DNA from 2 places in the Streptomyces sp. NPDC014801 genome. Region 2 is predicted to be linked to the other one. Evidence: predicted binding sites of a transcription regulator. Region 2 holds the regulator's gene; the other holds the start of a gene.

Region 1 (10,187 bases), on a different contig from region 2:
GGTGGAGCTGGCGACCAGCCTGGTGGTGCGGGCGAGTACCGGGGCGCCGGTGGCCGGAAGGTGACGTACTGACGGGCGGGGCGCCGCCCTCCCCGCTCCTCCGAAGTCAATCGGTTACCTGATCGAAACTTTCGGACTGGGCCCCCGTCCCGGCGGTCACCGTGAGTCGAACGGGGTCCGGGCACGATTGGCGGAAAAAAATCCGGCGGGTGTGTCGATCCCGTCGTCCACCGATCGACGCAGGGGTGAGAGGCCGGGAAGGACCCGGCCCCCGACCCCGAGGAGGCGTCATGCCCCGCTACCTGTCGCTCGTGCGGATCGACGAGAACAACGCGCCCGCCGGAGGCCCCAGCGCCGAGCTGATGCAGCGCATGGGCGAGCTGATCGAGGAGATGACCAAGGCCGGCGTCCTGCTCGACACGGCCGGGCTCACCCCGACCGCGCAGGGCACGCGCGTGCACTACGAGGGCGGCCGGCTGTCCGTCACCGACGGGCCGTTCACCGAGACCAAGGAGGTCATCGGCGGGTACGCGCTCATGCAGTGCAAGGACCAGGCCGAGGCCGTCGAGTGGACCAAGCGGTTCCTGAAGGTCCACGAGGAGGAGTGGACGGTCACCTGCGAGCTGCGGGAGATCGCGGAGGGCTGAGCGTCCCGCTTGGCCCGGGGCCCCGCGCGGTGTTCGATGGTGGGTTGTGACCGCACAGCCCACCGCCGACCCGCACCAGGCGATCGAGACCGTCTTCCGGCTGGAGTCGCCCCGCGTCATCGCCGCCGTCGCGCGGATCGTCAACGACGTCGGCGTCGCCGAGGAACTCGCCCAGGACGCCCTGGTCGCCGCCCTCGAACAGTGGCCGCGCGACGGGGTGCCCGACAACCCGGGCGCCTGGCTCACCACCACCGCCCGCCGCCGCGCCGTCGACCTGGTCCGGCGCCGGGAGAACTACGCCCGCAAGCTCGCCGAGATCGGCCGGAGCATCGACCCGGCCACCCCGCCGCCGGACGAGCCGGCCGGCCCCGACGACATCGACGACGACCTGCTCCGCCTGGTCTTCACCGCCTGCCACCCGGTGCTGTCCGCCGAGGCCCGCATCGCCCTCACCCTGCGCCTGCTCGGCGGCCTGACCACCGCCGAGATCGCCCGCGCCTTCCTGGTCCCCGAGCCGACGGTCGCCCAGCGGATCGTGCGTGCCAAACGCACCCTCGCCACGAAGAACGTCGCCTTCGAGGTGCCCTACGGCCCCGACCGCGCCGCCCGCCTCGGCTCGGTCCTCGACGTCATCTACCTGATCTTCAACGAGGGTTACGCGGCCACCGCCGGCGACGACTGGCTGCGCCCGGGGCTGTGCGAGGACGCCCTGCGGCTGGCCCGGCAGCTCGCCCAGCTGATGCCCAAGGAGCCCGAGGTGCACGGGCTGACGGCGCTGCTGGAGTTCCAGGCCGCCCGCAGCGCGGCGCGCACCGGGCCCGACGGCGCGCCCGTCCTGCTCGCGGACCAGAACCGCAGCCGCTGGAACCGGCTGCTCATCGCCCGTGGCACGGCCGCCCTGGAACGCGCCGAGGCCACCGCCTCCGGCGCCCCCGGGCCGTACGCCCTCCAGGCCGCCATCGCCGCCTGCCACGCCCGCGCGCTCAGTTACGAGGAGACCGACTGGGCGGCCATCGCCACCCTGTACGGGCTGCTCGCCGCCCGCGCCCCCTCGCCGGTCGTGGAGCTGAACCGCGCGGTGGCGGTGTCCATGGCCGACGGTCCCGGCCCCGCGCTGGAGATCGTCGACGCGCTCGCCGACCGCCTGCGCGACTACCACCTCCTGCCGAGCGTGCGCGGCGACCTCCTGCGGCGCCTGGGCCGCCACGCGGAGGCCCGCGCGGAGTTCGAACGGGCCGCGTCCCTGACCGCCAACGAGCGCGAACGGCACCTCCTGCGCCGCCGCGCCGAGGAGTGCGGCTAGGCCCCCTCGTCGAGGACCGGGCGGCCGATCAGCATCGTGGGGGCGCCCGCCACGCGGGTGAGGAAGACCGTGGCGGCCTCCCGGCCGTGCGGCTTGGGCAGCACCTTGCGGCGCAGCTCCTCCGGCTCCACCGCCGAGCCCCGCTTCTTCACCGTCAGCACGCCCACCGCGCGCTCCCGCAGCAGCGCCTTCAGCTTCTTGACGTTGAACGGCAGCTGGTCGGTGATCTCGTACGCCGACGCGTACGGCGTCGGGCGCAGCTCGTCGGACGTCACGTACGCGATCGTCGGGTCCAGCAGCCCACCGCCGACCTCCTCGGCCACCTCGGCGACCAGATGGGCGCGGATGACGGCCCCGTCGGGCTCGTAGACGTACCGCCCGAGGGGGCGCGGGGCCGGGTCGGGCAGCCCGCGGCCGCGCAGGGTGTACGGCCCCGGCAGCAGCGTCGCGCGCACCGCGCCCGGCGCGCCGGTGCCGAACCACAGCACCGCCTCCTTCACGTCGCCGCCGTCGGAGATCCACTCCGCCTCGGCCTCGGCGGGGATCGCCTCGTGCGGGACGCCGGGGGCGATCTTCAGCGCGGCGTGCGGTGCCTCCAGTGCCGCACCGACGGCCCAGGACAGGGGCGGTGAGTAGGCCTCGGGATCGAAGATGCGGCCGCGTCCGCCGCGCCGGGCCGGGTCGACGAAGACCGCGTCGTAGCCGGCGGTGTCCACCTCGGTGACGTCGGCCTCCCGCACCTCGACCAGGTCCGCGAGGCCGAGTGCGTCGGCGTTGGCGCGGGCCGCGGCGGCGGTCAGCGGGTCGCGGTCCACGGCCAGGACCCGGATGCCGGCGCGGGCCAGCGCGATCGCGTCGCCGCCGATGCCGCAGCACAGATCGGCGACGGAGGTGACGCCGAGGTCCCTCATCCGGGCCGCCCGGTACGCCGCGACGCTCGCCCGCGTCGACTGCTCGACGCCGTGGGGCGTGAAGTACATCCGCCCGGCGTCCTCGGCCCCGAACTTCGCCACCGCCCGCTGCCGCAGCCGGGCCTGGCCGAGTGCCGCCGACACCAGTTCGGCCGGATGCTCGCGGCGCAGCCGGGTGGCGACGGCGAGCTCGTCGGCCGGGTCGGTGTCACGCACCTGGTCGAGCAGGGCGCGGCCTTCGGGGGTGAGAAGCGGGGCGAGGTCGTTCACCGGGTCATTGTCGGGCAGCGGGGCGCGGCGCGGGCCGGCCGGGCACGGGTGGGGGCGATGAGCGGGCGCCGGGGGAGACGGGCCGGGTGCCGGCGGTGGGGCAGAGGGTGTGGGCCAGTCGGTGGATGGTGGCCGGGCCGTGGTGGTGTCGGGCCGGGTTCCGGGGGGCGGACTGCGAGGATCCGGCACCATGCGAGCAGTCGTACAAAATGACAAAAAGCGGGCGCGGCGGCGCGGTGCCCTCCGCGGTGGACTCGCCGCCCTCGCGGCCGCCGCCCTCGCCTCCGGCTGTGCCCCGGGCACCGGCTCCGCGGGCTCCGGCGCCGACTCGGCCGCCGACGGGCAGCAGGCCCTTCAGGCGCCCCCGGCGCGCGCCCTCGACTCCTACGCCGCGAAGCTGCGCGCCGAGCAGGCCGCACGCGCGGCCGCCGCCCGGCGCTGGGGCCTGGACTCCGTGCCGCTGGCCGCCCCGCCCCCGCCCCGGCAGAAGCCGAGGATCCACACCCGCCAGGGCTTCGAGGTCGACGACCAGGAGGAGCTGGGCCTGCCGCCGGTCTTCACCCGCATCCCGACCGACCAGAAGGTCGTCTTCCTCACGATCGACGACGGCGCGGAGAAGGACCCGGCGTTCCTGCGCATGATGAGCGACCTGCGCATCCCGTACACGGCCTTCCTCAGCAACTACCTGATCAAGAACGACTACGGCTACTTCAAGAAGATGCAGCAGCGGGGGGTGACCCTGAACAACCACACCCTGCACCACCCCTACCTGCCGGGCCTGTCCTACGCCGAGCAGAAGCACGAGATCTGCGACATGCAGGACATCATCGAGAAGCACTACGGCAAGCGCCCGACCGTCTTCCGCCCGCCGTACGGCAACTACAACCAGGACACCCTGCGCGCCGCGAAGTCCTGCGGGATCAAGTACGCCCCCCTGTGGGACGAGGAGGTCTTCGTCGACCACTGGGAGTACCGCGAGGACGACCAGGACCTCCACCCCGGCGACATCGTCCTGACCCACTTCCGCGGCCGGGACGACTGGAAGGGCACGATGCCCGACATGGTCCGCCGCTTCCTGAAGAAGGTGACGGACAAGGGGTACGCGGTGGCACGCCTGGAGGACTACCTGTGAGGACGCGGGGGCTGGTGGCCGCCCTCCTGGCGGCGACCGTCTGTCTGGCCGGGTGCGCCCAGTCGGTGGACCCGATCGAACGGCTCGGGAAGAAGGCGGCGGAACGCGTCGGCACGCACCGCCCCGCCGCCGAACCCGCCTACCGGCGCTGGGGCCTCGACCAGCCGCTCGCCCCCGCGCCCAGCCCGGCCTCGCGGCGCGTCCCGCGGGGCGCGGGGCCGGGCCTGCCGCCGGTCGTGGACCGGGTGCCCACCCGCGACCGGGTCGTCTTCCTCACCTACGACGACGGCGCGGAACGCGACCCCCGGTTCGTCGACCTGGTGCGCGAACTGCGCCTGCCGGTGACCATGTTCCTCACCGACAGCGTGGTGGGCCCCGGCTACGGCCACTTCGCGCGGCTGAGGTCGGTCGGCGCCGGCCTGGAGAACCACACCCTCGACCACCCCGCCCTGCGCGGCCTGCCGTATGCCGGCCAGCGCGCGGAGATCTGCGGCCAGCAGCGCAAGCTCCACGCCCGCTTCGGCGTCCACCCCCACGTCTTCCGCCCGCCCTACGGCACCTACGACCGGACGACCCTGCGCGCGGCGGCCGACTGCGGCATCACGGCGGTGGCCCTGTGGCGGGTGTCCCTCTCCGGCGACGGCACCCTGGCCTACACCCACGGCGCCCACCACCTCCGTCCCGGCGACATCATCGCCGTGGACCCGGACGAGACCTCGGGCCCGACCCTGCGCGCCCGCACCCTGCGTCTGCTCGGCCGGATCCAGAGCACGGGGCTGACGGTGGCGAGCCTGGACGACTATCTGTGACCGGCCCCGCGGGGTCGCCGCACCGCCGCGGGAAAGGACGCGCCGCACGGCAATTGGCACTCCGCTTGACCGAGTGCTAATCGCAGTCATAGTCTCGGCTCTGGCACTCGGCAGATGAGAGTGCCAAACACGCGACGGGCAGGTCCGGCACCCGCGACGACGGATCGACCTGGTCGCCACCTCAGACAGTTAACCCCGTGAGATCTCCGAAGGGGGAGGTCGGATCGTGACGACCGCCAGCTCCAAGGTTGCCATCAAGCCGCTCGAGGACCGCATCGTGGTCCAGCCGCTCGACGCCGAGCAGACCACGGCCTCTGGCCTGGTCATCCCGGACACCGCCAAGGAGAAGCCCCAGGAGGGCGTCGTCCTGGCCGTGGGCCCGGGCCGCTTCGAGGACGGCAACCGCCTGCCGCTCGACGTCAAGGTCGGCGACGTGGTGCTCTACAGCAAGTACGGCGGCACCGAGGTGAAGTACAACAACGAGGAGTACCTCGTTCTCTCGGCCCGCGACGTGCTCGCGATCATCGAGAAGTAAGCACCTTCACCCAAGCCTTGCCTGAACTGCGCCCCTGGCCCCAGCGACCGACAACGAAGCCGGGCGCCGGGGCGCAGTCGCTTTACTCCCCAGATTTCCGAGAGGGCTCCCGCTGCCATGGCGAAGATCCTGAAGTTCGACGAGGACGCCCGTCGCGCCCTCGAGCGCGGCGTCAACAAGCTGGCCGACACCGTCAAGGTGACCATCGGCCCCAAGGGCCGCAACGTCGTCATCGACAAGAAGTTCGGCGCCCCGACCATCACCAACGACGGCGTGACCATCGCCCGTGAGGTGGAGATCGAGGACCCCTACGAGAACCTCGGCGCCCAGCTGGTCAAGGAGGTGGCGACCAAGACCAACGACATCGCGGGTGACGGTACGACCACCGCGACCGTGCTCGCCCAGGCGCTCGTGCGCGAGGGTCTGAAGAACGTCGCCGCCGGCGCCTCCCCGGCCGCCCTGAAGAAGGGCATCGACGCCGCGGTCAAGGCCGTCTCCGACGACCTGCTCGCCACCGCGCGCCCGATCGACGAGAAGTCCGACATCGCCGCCGTCGCCGCGCTGTCCGCCCAGGACCAGCAGGTCGGCGAGCTCATCGCCGAGGCGATGGACAAGGTCGGCAAGGACGGTGTCATCACCGTCGAGGAGTCCAACACCTTCGGTCTGGAGCTGGACTTCACCGAGGGCATGGCCTTCGACAAGGGCTACCTGTCGCCGTACTTCGTGACGGACCAGGAGCGCATGGAGGCCGTCCTGGAGGACCCGTACATCCTCATCCACCAGGGCAAGATCGCCGCCATCGCGGACCTCCTGCCGCTGCTGGAGAAGATCATCCAGGCGAACTCCTCCAAGCCGCTGCTGATCATCGCCGAGGACGTCGAGGGCGAGGCCCTCTCCACCCTGGTGGTCAACAAGATCCGCGGCACCTTCAACGCCGTCGCGGTGAAGGCCCCCGGCTTCGGCGACCGCCGCAAGGCGATGCTGCAGGACATGGCCGTCCTCACCGGCGCCACCGTCATCTCCGAGGAGGTCGGCCTCAAGCTCGACCAGGTCGGCATCGACGTGCTCGGCTCCGCCCGCCGCGTCACCGTCACCAAGGACGACACCACGATCGTCGACGGCGCCGGCAAGAAGGACGAGGTCGAGGGCCGCGTCGCGCAGATCAAGGCCGAGATCGAGAACACCGACTCCGACTGGGACCGCGAGAAGCTCCAGGAGCGCCTCGCGAAGCTGGCCGGCGGCGTGTGCGTGATCAAGGTCGGCGCCGCCACCGAGGTGGAGCTGAAGGAGAAGAAGCACCGTCTGGAGGACGCCATCTCCGCGACCCGCGCCGCGGTCGAGGAGGGCATCGTCTCCGGTGGTGGCTCCGCGCTGGTCCACGCCTCCAAGGTCCTCGAGGGCAACCTCGACAAGACCGGCGACGAGGCCACCGGCGTCTCCGTCGTCCGCAACGCCGTGGTCGAGCCGCTGCGCTGGATCGCCGAGAACGCGGGCCTCGAGGGCTACGTCATCGTCTCCAAGGTCAAGGACCTGGAGAAGGGGCAGGGCTACAACGCCGCCACCGGCGAGTACGGCGACCTGATCAAGGCCGGCGTCATCGACCCGGTCAAGGTCACCCGCTCCGCCCTGGAGAACGCCGCCTCCATCGCCTCCCTGCTGCTCACGACCGAGACCCTGGTCGTCGAGAAGAAGGAAGAGGAAGAGGCCGCCGCGGGCCACGGCCACGGTCACGGCCACGCCCACTGACGCACGCCGGCACTGAGGCCCGGCACCTCCTGGGGTGCCGGGCCTTTCGCGTGGCTAGCGCTCCAGCGCCTCCAGGGCGCCCAGCTGCTGCATCAGGCCCAGCTGGTCGTGCTGCCACCACAACTCGGCGATCTTGCCGTCGCCATTCATACGGAACCAGGTTGTTCCGGTCATGGTGACCTGCTTGCTCGTGGGCGCGATGCCCAGGAAGTCGCCCGAGTGCGTGGCGTTCCAGGTCCACCGTGCGCAGACCCGGTTCTCGTGGGCGAGCACGTCCTCGACCGTGAAGGAGAAGTCGAACGCGGCGCGCCACATCCGGAACTCGCTGCGCATGGCGTCCAGTCCGAGGGTGTCCTGCGGATTGATCGGGTCGTGGCTGTGGATGTCCTCGTCCAGCAGGTCGTTGAGCGGCGGCAGATCGCCGGCCGTCCCCAGCGTGGCGAAGAAGCGCCGCACGGTGTCCTCGGACAACTGGTCGTCCCGCACCACGTCCAGGTCGGTGAAGGACGGCATCTCGTCGCACAGGGCGACCATGTCCCGGAAGATCCGGTCCGTCTCGGGCATGTTGGAGTTCCGCATCGCCTCCTCGTACGACGGGAACTCGACGATCTCGATGAAGTGCGACGCGTCGGAGCGGTCCTTGCCGACCACCGCGTGCGTCGCCGTCCGCTTCCCCTTGGTCTTCTCGACCCAGGTGTCCATCAGCCGGTCCATCTCGTCGAACCGGCTGGTCTTGCAGTCGATGAGCTGTACGAAGGTCATGGCGCCGCCTCCGGTCCCCCGTGGGTCCGGTGTGTCCGTCGGTCCATTTTCCCACCGGACGGCCGCCCTCACCTGTCGCTACTGCGGCCCGTATTTCCGCCCCGTCCGTGACGTGAGCCCGCCCAGCAGCCCCCTCGGGACCAGCTTCGCCGCGCCCAGCAGCGCCTTGTAGCGGGGGTCCGGGATGGACAGGGTGCGGCCGCGGGCCAGGTCCGTCAAAGCCGCCGCGACCACCTTGTCGGCGTCCAGCCACATCCAGTTCGGGATGTTGTCCGTGCCCATGCCGGCCCGCTGGTGGAACTCCGTGCGGACGAAGCCCGGGCACAGCGCCATCAGCCGTACGCCGCTGCCCGCCAGGTCGCGCGCCGCGCCCTGGGTGAACTGCACGACCCACGCCTTGGACGCCCCGTACGTGCCGCGCGGCACGAACGCCGCGACCGACGCGACGTTGACGACCCCGCCGCGCCCGCGCTCGCGCATCGCCTCCGTCGCCGCCGAGGTCAGCCGCAGCACCGCCTCGCAGTGCACCTTCAGCATCCTCAGCTCGTCGGCCATCGGGACCTCGAGGAAGCGGCCCTTGTTGCCGAACCCGGCGTTGTTGATCAGCAGGTCGACCGGGTTGCGGCGGTCGCCGAGGCGGGCGGCCACCGCCTCGATGCCGCCGTCGTCGGCGAGGTCGGCGGTCAGCACCTCCGCCTCGATGCCGTGCCGGTCGTGCAGCTCGGTCGCCTGCTCGCGCAGCCGCTTGGTGTCCCGGGCCACCAGCACCAGGTCGTGCCCGTCAGCCGCCAGCCGCCGCGCGAACGCGGCACCGATCCCCGCGGTCGATCCCGTAATCAGAGCCGTTGTCATGCGCCAAGACTAGTTACCCGCACCGACAGCCCCCCGCCCGCGCACCCGCCCTGACGTCCGGTCAGCCGCCCATCCGCTCGACGTACTTGCGCGCCGCCGCCAGCGCGTCGGGGTTCAGCGCCTCACCCGCCGCGAGCAGCCGCGGCAGCAGCTCCCGCTCGGTGGTCACGGCCCGGAACTGCACTGCCACGGTCACACCGTGCCCCGGGCGGTGCACCACCTCGATCGGGTCGCCCGCCCGGATCTCGCCGGGCTCGATCACCCGCAGATACGCCCCCGGCGCTCCCCGGTGCGTGAACCGGCGCACCCAGCCCTGCTCGCCCAGGTGCCCCTGGAAGGTACGGCAGGGGATGCGCCCGCTGGTCACCTCCAGCACCACGTCGGGGCCGATCCGCCAGCGCTCGCCGATCAGCGCGCCCGCCACGTCGACGCCCCGCGTGGTGAGGTTCTCGCCGAACGTGCCGTTCGCCAGCTCCCGCCCCAGCTCGCGCTCCCACGCGTCCAGGTCCTCGCGCGCGAAGGCGTACACCGCCTGGTGGTCGCCGCCGTGGTGCCGCGTGTCGCACACCGCGTCCCCGGCCAGCCCGCTCGCGCCGACCCCCTTCGGCCCCGGCGCGGTCACCTTGACCGGCCCCTCCACGGGACGCTTGTCGATGCCGGTCAGCCCCTCGGGCTGGTCGGTGTAGGGGACGGGCCGGGCCTGGCCCACATTGAGAGACAGAAGCTTCATGGCGGCACGCTAGCGAGCCGTCCTCAAAGTGTCGACGCAATATTCTGCGCCCCATCCAAGACTCGCTTATGCTTGAAGGGTGATCGAGGCTCGTCATCTCCGCGTCCTGCGCGCCGTGGCCACCACCGGCTCCTTCTCCGCGGCGGCCCGCGAGCTGGGCTGCACCCAGCCCGCCGTCAGCCAGCAGATGAAGGCCCTGGAGGGCTCCGTCGGCACCCCGCTGCTGGTGCGCGCCGGACGCGAGATGCGCCTGACCCAGGCGGGCGAGGCCCTGGTGCGGCACGCCACCGGCATCCTCGCCGGTCTGACCGCCGCCGAGGAGGAGGTCGCCGCGATCGCCGGCCTGCGCGCCGGCCGGGTCCGGCTGGTGTCCTTCCCCAGCGGCAGCTCCACCCTCGTCCCCACCGCCCTGGCCGCCCTGCGCGCCGCCCACCCCGGCACCCGGGTCTCCCTGGAGGAGGCCGAGCCGCCGCGGTCCGTGGAGCTGCTG
Region 2 (10,187 bases):
CATCGTAGCGAGTGGCCGCGGCGGCGCGGACCGCGTCACTTGCCCTGGACGGGCCAGCAGGTGGGATCGCCCTGGCACCAGATGGTCCGCGTCACGGTCACGGTGACGGTCGGACGCGCCGGTCCGGGCCCGTTCCCGGGAGGCCTCACCGGTGAGGGGGTGGCGTCGCAGTCGCCCAGCCCGCTCACCCGGAACACCTGCCTGCCGCCGACCCGGGCGGTCAGGTCGCCCCGCACACAGGCCCCGTCGACGGCCCGGGTCACCCTGCCGGTGACGGTGATGTCCCGGCCGTCGTTCGTCTGGCCCCGGCAGTCGACGGTGACGACGGTCTGCTCGGTGGCCGAAGGGGTGGCGCCCCGGTTCCCGTAGCCGCCGGTGCAGGTCAGCCACCGCACGTCCACGTGCCGCCGCTGCAGCTCCTTGGTCGCGGTCTGGTCGGTGGTGTAGGCGACGGCGGCCGAGCCGATCCCCCCGACGGGGTCGCAGCCCACGACTCCGCCGACGGCCACGACCACCAGGCCGGCCGCGGCCGCCACCGTCGTACGCGTCGAAGCGCCCATGCAGGGCAGCGTGCCATCACCGCACCGTGAGCGGTAGAGCACATACGGCCACCATGCGGCGCGGGCGGCTATCCGCGCAGCAGCAGCCACTCCTGCAGTTCGACCACGTTGCCCTCCGGGTCCTTCAGGTGGGCGACCCGCATCCGGTCGGTCATCGGGGCCGGGCCGTGCAGCAGGACGGCGCCGCGCGCGGTGATCTCCGCGCAGTACGCGTCCAGGTCGTCGACGCGCAGCACCACCAGCGACCGGTGGCCGGTCGCCGCCTCCCCGAGCTCCTCCAGCACCGCGGCCATCATCGCCCGGTCCTGCAACGCGATCCCGGCCGAACCGGCGGCCGGGCTGAACTTCTCGTACGGCCCGTCCGCCGCGCCGGACTGCGGCTTCAGGCCCAGCACATCGGCGTAGAAGCGGTAGCAGGCGGCGAAGTCGGTGACGAGCAACCGGACTTGGGCGAGTTCCACGCAGTCCCCCCAGGTGTCAGGACCAGCGGCCCGTGCGGCCCAGCAGCAGGGCCGCGGCGGCGGTGCCGGCGGTCGAGGTACGCAACACCGTAGGCCCGAGGACGTACGCCGTGGCACCCGCCTCCTCGAACAGCGCCAACTCGTCGCGGGCGATACCGCCTTCGGGCCCGACGACCAGCACGATCTCCCCCGCGGCGGGCAGGTCCGCGGTGGCGAGGGACGCGCTGACCCGGTCGAAGTCGGAGTGCAGCACGGCCGCGAAGTCCGCGCCGGCCAGCAGCGCCGCGACCTGCTTGGTCGTGGCCGCGTCCGCGACCTCGGGGAAGCGCACCCGGCGGGACTGCTTCCCGGCCTCGCGCGCGGTGGTGCGCCACTTGCCGAGCGCCTTGTGGCCGCGCTCGCCCTTCCACTGCGTGATGCACCGGGCCGCCTGCCACGGCACGATCGCGTCCACGCCCACCTCGGTCATGGTCTCCACGGCCAGCTCACCGCGGTCGCCCTTCGGCAGCGCCTGCACCACGGTGATCCGCGGCGCGGGCGCGGGCTCCTCCACGACCGCGGCCAGGTCGACGACCAGCCGGTCCTTGCCCTCCACGGCGGTCACCGCACACACCGCGTACCGGCCGGCGCCGTCCGTCAGCACGACCTCCTCGCCCGCCTGGAGCCGCTTGACGGACACCGCGTGCCGTCCCTCGGGGCCGTCCAGGACGAAGGGGCCGCGCTCGGCCGGAAAGCTCTCGACGACGAAGACGGGCGCGGTCATCGCACCTCACCCCCGTGGGCGCCGCGCGACAACGCTGTCCGTGCCGCGTCCAGTTCGGCGACCAGCACCTCCACCAGCCGCCCGGCCGGCAGCGCCCGCGCCATGCGGTGCCCCTGGCCCGCCCACAGCGCCATTCCCTGCGCGTCCCTCGCCTTCGCGGCGGCCTTGCGCAGCGGCGCGGTCAGATGGTGGATCTCCGGGTAGGCGGCCGGCGCGTACGGGCCGTGCTCGCGCAGGAACCGGTTCACCAGGCCGCGCGCGGGCCGCCCGGAGAAGGCCCGGGTCAGCTCGGTGCGCACGAACAGCGGGTTGGTCAGCGCGTCCTTGTGCAGCTCGTGCGCCCCGGACTCGGCCGTCGCGAGGAACGCCGTGCCCAGCTGGGCGGCGCTCGCCCCGGCCGCGAGCACCGCGGCGATCTGGCTGCCCCGCATCAGTCCGCCCGCGGCCACCACCGGGATCGACACGCTCTCGCGGACCTGCGCGACCAGCGACAGCAGCCCGACGCCGGACCCGTCGTTCTCCGGCACGTCCCGGTGCGTGCCCTGGTGACCGCCGGCCTCCACGCCCTGGGCGATCACCGCGTCGGCGCCGGAGCGCTCCACGGCCACCGCCTCCTCCGCGGTCGTGGCCGTGACGAGCACGAACGTGCCGACGCGGTGCAGGGAGTCGACGACCTCACGGCTCGGCACGCCGAAGTGGAAGGAGACCACCGGCACGGGGTCGTCGCGCAGCACGGCGAGCTTGGTGTCATAGCCGTCGTCGCGCCCGCTGTCGGGGTCGCCGAGCTCGGTGTCGTACCAGGTGGCCTCGCCGGCCAGCTGGTGCGCGTAGACCTCGACGGCGCCGGACTCCGCGTACTCCGGCTGCGGCATGAAGAGGTTGACGCCGAAGGGGCGGCTCGTCAGGCTCCGCAGCTGCTTGATCTCCTGGTACATCCCGTCGGCGGTCTTGTATCCGGCGGCGAGGAACCCGAGGCCGCCCGCCTCGCAGACGGCGGCCGCGAGAGGCGGCACGGAGACGCCGCCCGCCATGGGTGCCTGCACGATCGGGTGGGGGAAAAGACCGGTCAGCGCGGTGGACATGACGGCATGGTGTCACGTCCCCCGGACAAGTCAGAATCCACCCGTCCTGTTGGCATAGGCCACCGGAATGGGTGGCTCACCCCCACCCGCGCCCGGCGGGCCGAAGGCGTCCTCCACCCCGGCCCACCGCCGCCCGGCACCCGCCCCGCGGCCCGCACCTCACCGCCCGTTGAAGGCGTCCTTCAGCCGCGAGAACAGGCCCTGCTGGCCCGGCTGGAACTGGCCGGTCGGGCGTTCCTCGCCGCGCAGTTTCGCCAGTTCGCGCAGGAGGCGTTCCTGCTCGGGGTCGAGCTTGGTCGGGGTCTGCACCTCGACGTGCACGATGAGGTCGCCCCGGCCGCCGCCGCGCAGATGCGTGACGCCGCGGTTGTGGAGCGGGATCGACTGGCCGGACTGCGTGCCGGGCCGGATGTCGACCTCCTCCATGCCGTCCAGCGTCTCCAGCGGCACCTTGGTGCCGAGGGCCGCCGCCGTCATCGGGATGGTCACCGTGCAGTGCAGGTCGTCGCCGCGCCGCTGGAACACCGCGTGCGGCAGCTCGTGGATCTCGACGTACAGGTCACCGGCGGGACCGCCACCGGGCCCGACCTCGCCCTCGCCGGCGAGCTGGATGCGGGTGCCGTTGTCGACACCGGCCGGGATCTTCACGGTCAGCGTGCGCCGCGAGCGGACCCGGCCGTCGCCCGCGCACTCCGGGCACGGGTTCGGCACGATCGTCCCGAAGCCCTGGCACTGCGGGCACGGCCGCGAGGTCATGACCTGGCCCAGGAAGGACCGGGTGACCTGCGAGACCTCACCACGGCCGCGGCACATGTCACAGGTCTGCGCGGAGGTGCCCGGCGCGGCGCCCTCACCCGAACAGGTGGCGCAGACGATCGCCGTCTCGACCTGGATGTCCTTCGTGGTGCCGAAGGCCGCCTCGTCGAGCTCGACCTCCACCCGGATCATCGCGTCCTGGCCCCGGCGGGTGCGCGAGCGCGGCCCGCGCTGCGACGCCGTACCGAAGAACGCGTCCATGATGTCGGAGAAGTTCCCGAAGCCGCCCGCGCCGAAGCCGCCCGCGCCGGCGCCGCCGGACTGCGAGAGCGGGTCGCCGCCGAGGTCGTAGACCTGCTTCTTCTGCGGGTCCGACAGCACCTCGTAGGCGGCGTTGATCTCCTTGAACCGCTCCTGCGTCTTCGGATCGGGGTTGACGTCAGGGTGCAGCTCGCGCGCGAGCCGCCTGAACGCCTTCTTGATCTCATCCTGCGACGCGTCGCGGCGCACGCCGAGTACGGCGTAGTAGTCCGTGGCCACCTACGACTCCGCCAGGATCTGTCCGACGTACCGTGCCACTGCGCGTACCGCTCCCATCGTTCCCGGGTAGTCCATGCGGGTCGGTCCGACCACGCCGAGCTTGGCGACAGCCTCGCCGCCCGAACCGTAGCCGACCGACACGACGGACGTGGAGTTGAGTCCTTCGTGGGCGTTCTCATGACCGATACGGACGGTCACGCCCGGATCCTTGGCCTCGCCGAGCAGCTTCAGGAGGACGACCTGCTCCTCCAGCGCCTCCAGCACCGGCCGGATCGTGAGGGGGAAGTCGTGCGAGAACCGGGTGAGATTGGCGGTGCCGCCGATCATCAGCCGCTCCTCGTTCTCCTCGACGAGCGTCTCCAGCAGGGTGGACAGGACCGTGGAGACCGTACCGCGGTCCTCGACCTCGAAGGCCTCCGGCAGGTCCTCCACCAGCTTCGGCACGTCCGTGAACCTGCGGCCCGCGACGCGGCTGTTCAGCCGGGCCCGCAGGTCCGCGAGCGAGGTCTCGCCGAACGGCGCCGGGCAGTCCACCATGCGCTGCTCGACCCGGCCGGTGTCGGTGATCAGCACCAGCATCACCCGGGCGGGCGCCAGCGACAGCAGCTCCACGTGCCGCACCGTCGAGCGGGTCAGCGACGGGTACTGCACGACGGCGACCTGCCGCGTGAGCTGCGCGAGCAGCCGCACGGTCCGCGCGACGACGTCGTCGAGGTCGACGGCGCCCTTGAGGAAGTTCTGGATGGCGCGCCGCTCGGGCGCGGTCATCGGCTTGACCCCGGCCAGCTTGTCGACGAACAGCCGGTAGCCCTTGTCGGTGGGGATGCGCCCCGCGCTGGTGTGCGGCTGCGCGATGTACCCCTCGTCCTCCAGGGCCGCCATGTCGTTGCGGACCGTCGCCGGGGAGACGCCGAGATTGTGCCGCTCCGTGAGCGCCTTGGAACCGACCGGCTCCTCGGTGCCCACGTAGTCCTGGACGATGGCGCGCAGCACCTGAAGCCTGCGTTCACTCAGCATCGCGCACACCTCCAGAAAGTCGTTCCCCTCGGCATCTGCCCTGGCACTCTGCGCGTGCGAGTGCCAGACGTCCCCGCCCCAGTGTACGGCGGTGGTGCACGCCCCCGGCAAGGCCGGCCCTGCCGCCCGGTCGGTACGGATAGCGTCGGGGGTATGACGGTTACTTGGGAAGACCTGGGGTGGGAACGGCTGGCGGCCGGGGTGGGACGGTGCCGGCTGCCGGGCTGGGACTGCACGACGGGGCTGGTCCTCGGCGCCGGTACGGCGCTGATGATCGACGCCGGGTCGAGCCTCGCGGAGGGCGCCCGGCTGCGCGCCGAGGCCGAACGGCTCACCGGGCACGGTGTGACCCATCTCGCGTTCACCCACCCCCACTTCGACCACGTCCTCGGCGCGTCCTCGGTCCGGGCCGCCGACGTCTTCGGCGCGGTGGGCATCGACTCGGCGTTCACCCCGCGCGGCCGGGAGGAGCTGCGGGCGGACGCGGTGAGGAACGGACTGGACCCGGCGCTCGCGGAGGAGGCCGCGGCGGCGCCGGTGACGGTCGGTCATCTCGTCAGCGGCGAGTGGACCCTGGACCTCGGCGGCGGCCGCCAGGCGCTGCTGGCCAACGTGGGCCCCGGGCACACCGCCCACGACCTCGTCGTCCTCGTCCCCGGCGAGCGGGAGGTGGTCTTCTGCGGCGACCTCGTCGAGGAGTCCGGGGAGCCGCAGGCCGGCCCCGACGCCGTACCCTCGCACTGGCCGGACGCGCTGGACCGGCTGCTGGCGCTCGGCGGCGAGGACGCGCTGTACGTGCCCGGTCACGGAGCGGTGGTGGACGCCGCGTTCGTGCGGGCGCAGCGGGACGCGCTGGCCGGCCGCTTCGGCGTGTCGCGCTGATCCGGGCGCATTCCGCCGCGGGGTTCTCCTATCGTCATCCGAATGCGGCAGTACTCCCCCGACCTGACCCCGCCCTGGAAGAAGAAGCCGGCGCCGGTGCCCGAGGTGGCGGCCGAGCCGGGCCTGGTGGTGGAGGAGCCCGGCAGCGGCTTCTGCGGCGCGGTGATCCGCTGCGAGGCCGGCACGGTCACCCTGGAGGACCGCTTCGGCAAGCACCGCGTCTTCCCGCTCCAGCCGCGCGGGTTCCTGCTGGAGGGCCGCGTGGTGACGCTGGTGAGGCCCGCCTCGGCCGCTCCGGTACGGCCCGCCCGCACCGCCTCCGGGTCGGTCGCCGTGCCCGGTGCCCGCGCCCGCGTCGCCCGCGCCGGGCGGATCTACGTCGAGGGGCGGCACGACGCCGAGCTGGTGGAGAAGGTCTGGGGCGACGACCTGCGCATCGAGGGCGTGGTCGTGGAGTACCTGGAGGGCGTTGACGACCTCCCGGCGATCGTGGAGTCCTTCGCGCCGGGTCCCGACGCCCGGCTCGGCGTCCTGGTCGACCATCTGGTGCCGGGCACCAAGGAGTGGCGGATCGCCGAGGCCGTGACCAGCGAGCACGCGCTGGTGGTGGGCCACCCGTACATCGACATCTGGCAGGCGGTGAAGCCGTCGGCGCTGGGCATCGCGGCGTGGCCGGTGATCCCGCGCGGCCAGGACTGGAAGACGGGCGTGTGCCGGGCCCTGGGCTGGCCGGAGAACACGGGCGCGGCCTGGCAGGCGATCCTCGGCCGGGTGCGGTCGTACAAGGACCTGGAGCCGGAGCTCTTGGGGCGCGTCGAAGAGCTGATCGATTTCGTCACCGCCCCGGCGGGCTGACGCCCGGTCCCGGCCCCCGCGGACGGTTTCAGTCCACCAGGTCCCGGACCACCGCGTCCGCGAGCAGCCTGCCCCTCAGGGTGAGGACCGCGCGGCCCTCGGCGTACGGCTCGGGGTCGAGCAGGCCGTCGGACAGGGCCCGGTCGGCGGCGCGACGGCCGTCGGGCTTCAGCAGGTCCAGGGGTACGCCCTCGCGCAGCCGCAGCTCCAGCAGGATGCGTTCGACCCGGCGGTCCTCCTCGCTCAGGAGCTCCCGGCCGGCGCCCGGGGAGCGGCCCTCGGCCAGCGCCGCCGCGTAGGCGCCGGGGTGCTTGACGTTCCACCAGCGCACCCCGCCGACGTGGCTGTGCGCGCCCGGTCCCGCGCCCCACCAGTCGGCGCCGCGCCAGTACAGCTCGTTGTGCAGGCAGCGGCCCGCCTCGGAGGTGGCCCAGTTGGACACCTCGTACCAGGCGAAGCCCGCCGCGCCGAGGGTGTCCTCGGCGATCAGGTACCGGTCGGCGTGCACGTCGTCGTCGGTCATCGGGATCTCGCCGCGCCGGATGCGCCGGGCGAGCTGCGTGCCCTCCTCGACGATGAGCGCGTACGCGCTGACGTGGTCCGGTCCGGCGCCGATCGCCGCGTCCAGCGAGGCCCGCCAGTCGTCGTCGGACTCGCCCGGGGTGCCGTAGATCAGGTCGAGGTTGACGTGCTCGAAGCCGGCCGCGCGCGCCTCGGCGACGCATGCCTCGGGGCGACCGGGGGTGTGGGTGCGGTCAAGGATCCTCAGCACGTGCTGCCGGGCGCTCTGCATGCCGAAGGAGATCCGGTTGAAGCCGCCCTCGCGCAGGGTGGCGAGGTAGGCCGGGTCGACGGACTCCGGGTTCGCCTCCGTGGTGATCTCCGCGTCCGGGGCCAGGCCGAACTCGTCACGGATCGCCGCGAGCATCCGCACCAGGTCGTCCGCGGCCAGCAGCGTGGGCGTACCGCCGCCGACGAAGACCGTGCGCACCGGGCGCGGGTCGTCGCCGAGCACCTTGCGGGCGAGGCGGACCTCGTCGGCCAGGGTCTCGGCGTAGTTGTCGCGGGAGGCCAGCACTCCGCCGGTGCCGCGCAGCTCGGTCGCGGTGTAGGTGTTGAAGTCGCAGTAGCCGCAGCGGGTCGCGCAGTACGGAACGTGCAGATAGAACCCGAGCGGCCGGCCGGCGGCGCCGGCGAGCGCGGAGGCGGGCAGCGCGCCGTCGTCGGGGACGGGCTCGCCGTCGGGGAGTGCGGAAGGCATGTCTCCCATTGTCCAGGACGGACGACGGTACTCCGTCCGGAGCACCGGGAGGGCAAGGCGTCAGCCGCCTGGCGGCACCGGGGAGGGCCGGTCGTCACTCCGCGCCGGGCACCGAGGAGGGCCGGTCGTCACTCCGCGCTGGGCACCGGGGAGGGCCGGTCCTCACTCCGCGCTGGACACCGGGGAGGGCCGGTCCTCACTCCGCTCGGCGCAGCGGAAAGGGCCGGTCGTCACTCCGCGCTGGACACCGGGGAGGGCCGGTCCTCACTCCGCTCGGCGCAGCGGAAAGGGCCGGTCGTCACTCCGCGCTGGGCACCAGGGAGGGCCGGTCCTCACTCCGCTCGGCGCAGCGGAAAGGGCCGGTCGTCACTTCGCTCGGCGCACCGGGGAGGGCAACGGGGTCACTCCGCCTGGAGGACCAGGAGGGCCATGTCGTCGTCCGGTGGGCGGGTGCCGAAGTCGTGGACCAGACGGCTGATCCGCTCGGCGATCAGGTCGGCGTCCAGGCCCACGCAGTCGGCGAGGGCGTGGGCCAGCCCGTCGCCGTCGTCGAACTGGACGGAGCCGTTGCGGCGCTCGGTCACCCCGTCGGTGACGCACAGCAGGGTGTCGCCGGGCAGCAGGTCCACCGTCTCGCTCGCGTACGTCTCGTCCTCGACGACCCCCAGCAGGGTCTGCGGGGCGGCGGCCGTGCGCACGCTGCCGTCGGGGCCGAGGATCAGCGGCAGCGGATGCCCGGCGGAGGCGAGCGTGCAGCGGACGCCACCCTCGTACGGGGTCAGCTCGCCGTAGAGCAGGGACAGGAAGCGGGTCTGCGGGCCGTCGCCGGGTGCGACGGGGCCTGCGAAGGCGCGGGCGGCGGCGTCGGCGGCCTCGGTGGCGTCGTCGAGGAGGAGCTGGTTGAGGCGGTCGAGGACGTCGGCGACCCCGTAGCCCTCGCGGGCCAGCAACCGCAGCCAGGGGCGGGCGAGCCCGATCACCACGGCGGCCTCGGGACCCTTGCCCTGGACGTCGCCGACGGCGAAGCACCAGCGGCCGTGGCCGGCCGGGAAGACGTCGTAGAAGTCGCCGCTGGGGCCGCCCTTGTCGCAGGGCTCGTAGACCAGCGCGGTGCGCACGCCGGGGATCTCGGCGACCGCGCCGGGCAGCAGGCCACGCTGCAGGACGGCGCTGATGGTCGCCTGACGGGCGTACTGGCGGGCGGCGCCGATGGCGAGCGCGACGCGTCGGCTGAGGTCCTCGACGAGTCCGGTGACCTCGTCGGGGAAGCGGAGCAGCCCGGCGCGGCCGATGACGAGGGTGCCGAGCGGGCGGCCGCCGGCGACCAGGCGATAGGCGAGCGCGGCGCCGTGCGGGCCGAGCGCGGCGCCGGGCCAGGGGTAGGGGCGCGGGCCGGGGGAGGTCACCTCGGGCGGGCGCGGCGGCTCCTTCTCCAGGGCCTGGCGCAGCTCCTCGACGAGGTGCTCGCCGCTGTGCCACACGCGGGCGGGCCGGGCCGGCGGGCCGCCCGCGCCGGTCCAGCCGCGGCCGGTGACCTCGTCCTCCAGCCACACCGCGCACCAGTCGGCGAGGCGCGGCACCACGAGCTGGCCGGTGAGGGAGGCGACGAGGTCCTCGTCGAGCTGCCCGGCGAGCAGGTCGGAGGCCTCGGCGAGGAAGGACAGGGCGCCGCGGCCGAGCCAGTCGCGGTCGCCGTCGGCGCCGCGCGGCTCGGGCGCGAGGATCCCGGCGAGCCGCAGCGTGTCGCCGAGCACGGGGTCGTCGTGCGCGATCCGGTCGGGGGCGGTGAGCCCCTCGTGACCGGCGGCGTCCTCGCCCGCGGGGGTGAGCCGCGCCCACACGGTCTTGGCGGTACGGCGGTAGGTGACGCCCCAGGACTCGGCGAGCGCGGCGACCAGGCGCAGGCCGCGTCCGTACTCGGGGGTCTCGGTGTCCGCGTCGGCGTCGCGCGGGGCGCGGGCGGGGTGCCGGTCGGTGACCTCGACGACGACGGTGCCGGTGCTCTCCAGC

What was found. The regulator HrcA, encoded in region 2, represses chaperone genes, less so after heat shock. The targets are predictions, from matches to a motif close to TTNGCACTCNGNNNNNCNGAGTGCNAA.
Region 1: groES (co-chaperone GroES) is a predicted target of HrcA. The motif match lies at 5,126-5,152, and genes of this name have one in related genera.

Annotation. Positions count from the first base shown of each region.
Region 1 covers NZ_JBIBXG010000007.1:176,721-186,907, reverse strand. The annotation lists gene ACF1AL_RS18320 (LacI family DNA-binding transcriptional regulator) at 1-64, shown strand, start outside; gene ACF1AL_RS18315 (YciI family protein) at 291-647, shown strand; gene ACF1AL_RS18310 (sigma-70 family RNA polymerase sigma factor) at 694-1,950, shown strand; gene ACF1AL_RS18305 (methyltransferase domain-containing protein) at 1,947-3,131, opposite strand; gene ACF1AL_RS18300 (polysaccharide deacetylase family protein) at 3,322-4,263, shown strand; gene ACF1AL_RS18295 (polysaccharide deacetylase family protein) at 4,260-5,072, shown strand; gene groES (co-chaperone GroES) at 5,299-5,607, shown strand; gene groL (chaperonin GroEL) at 5,725-7,353, shown strand; gene ACF1AL_RS18280 (ester cyclase) at 7,408-8,115, opposite strand; gene ACF1AL_RS18275 (SDR family NAD(P)-dependent oxidoreductase) at 8,194-8,967, opposite strand; gene ACF1AL_RS18270 (MOSC domain-containing protein) at 9,029-9,697, opposite strand; gene ACF1AL_RS18265 (LysR family transcriptional regulator) at 9,777-10,187, shown strand, end outside.
Region 2 covers NZ_JBIBXG010000001.1:480,997-491,183, reverse strand. The annotation lists gene ACF1AL_RS02130 (hypothetical protein) at 36-560, opposite strand; gene ACF1AL_RS02125 (VOC family protein) at 629-1,021, opposite strand; gene ACF1AL_RS02120 (16S rRNA (uracil(1498)-N(3))-methyltransferase) at 1,038-1,784, opposite strand; gene ACF1AL_RS02115 (nitronate monooxygenase) at 1,781-2,866, opposite strand; gene dnaJ (molecular chaperone DnaJ) at 3,026-4,162, opposite strand; gene hrcA (heat-inducible transcriptional repressor HrcA) at 4,163-5,179, opposite strand; gene ACF1AL_RS02100 (MBL fold metallo-hydrolase) at 5,333-6,061, shown strand; gene ACF1AL_RS02095 (DUF3097 domain-containing protein) at 6,104-6,916, shown strand; gene hemW (radical SAM family heme chaperone HemW) at 6,945-8,177, opposite strand; gene ACF1AL_RS02085 (SpoIIE family protein phosphatase) at 8,579-10,187, opposite strand, start outside.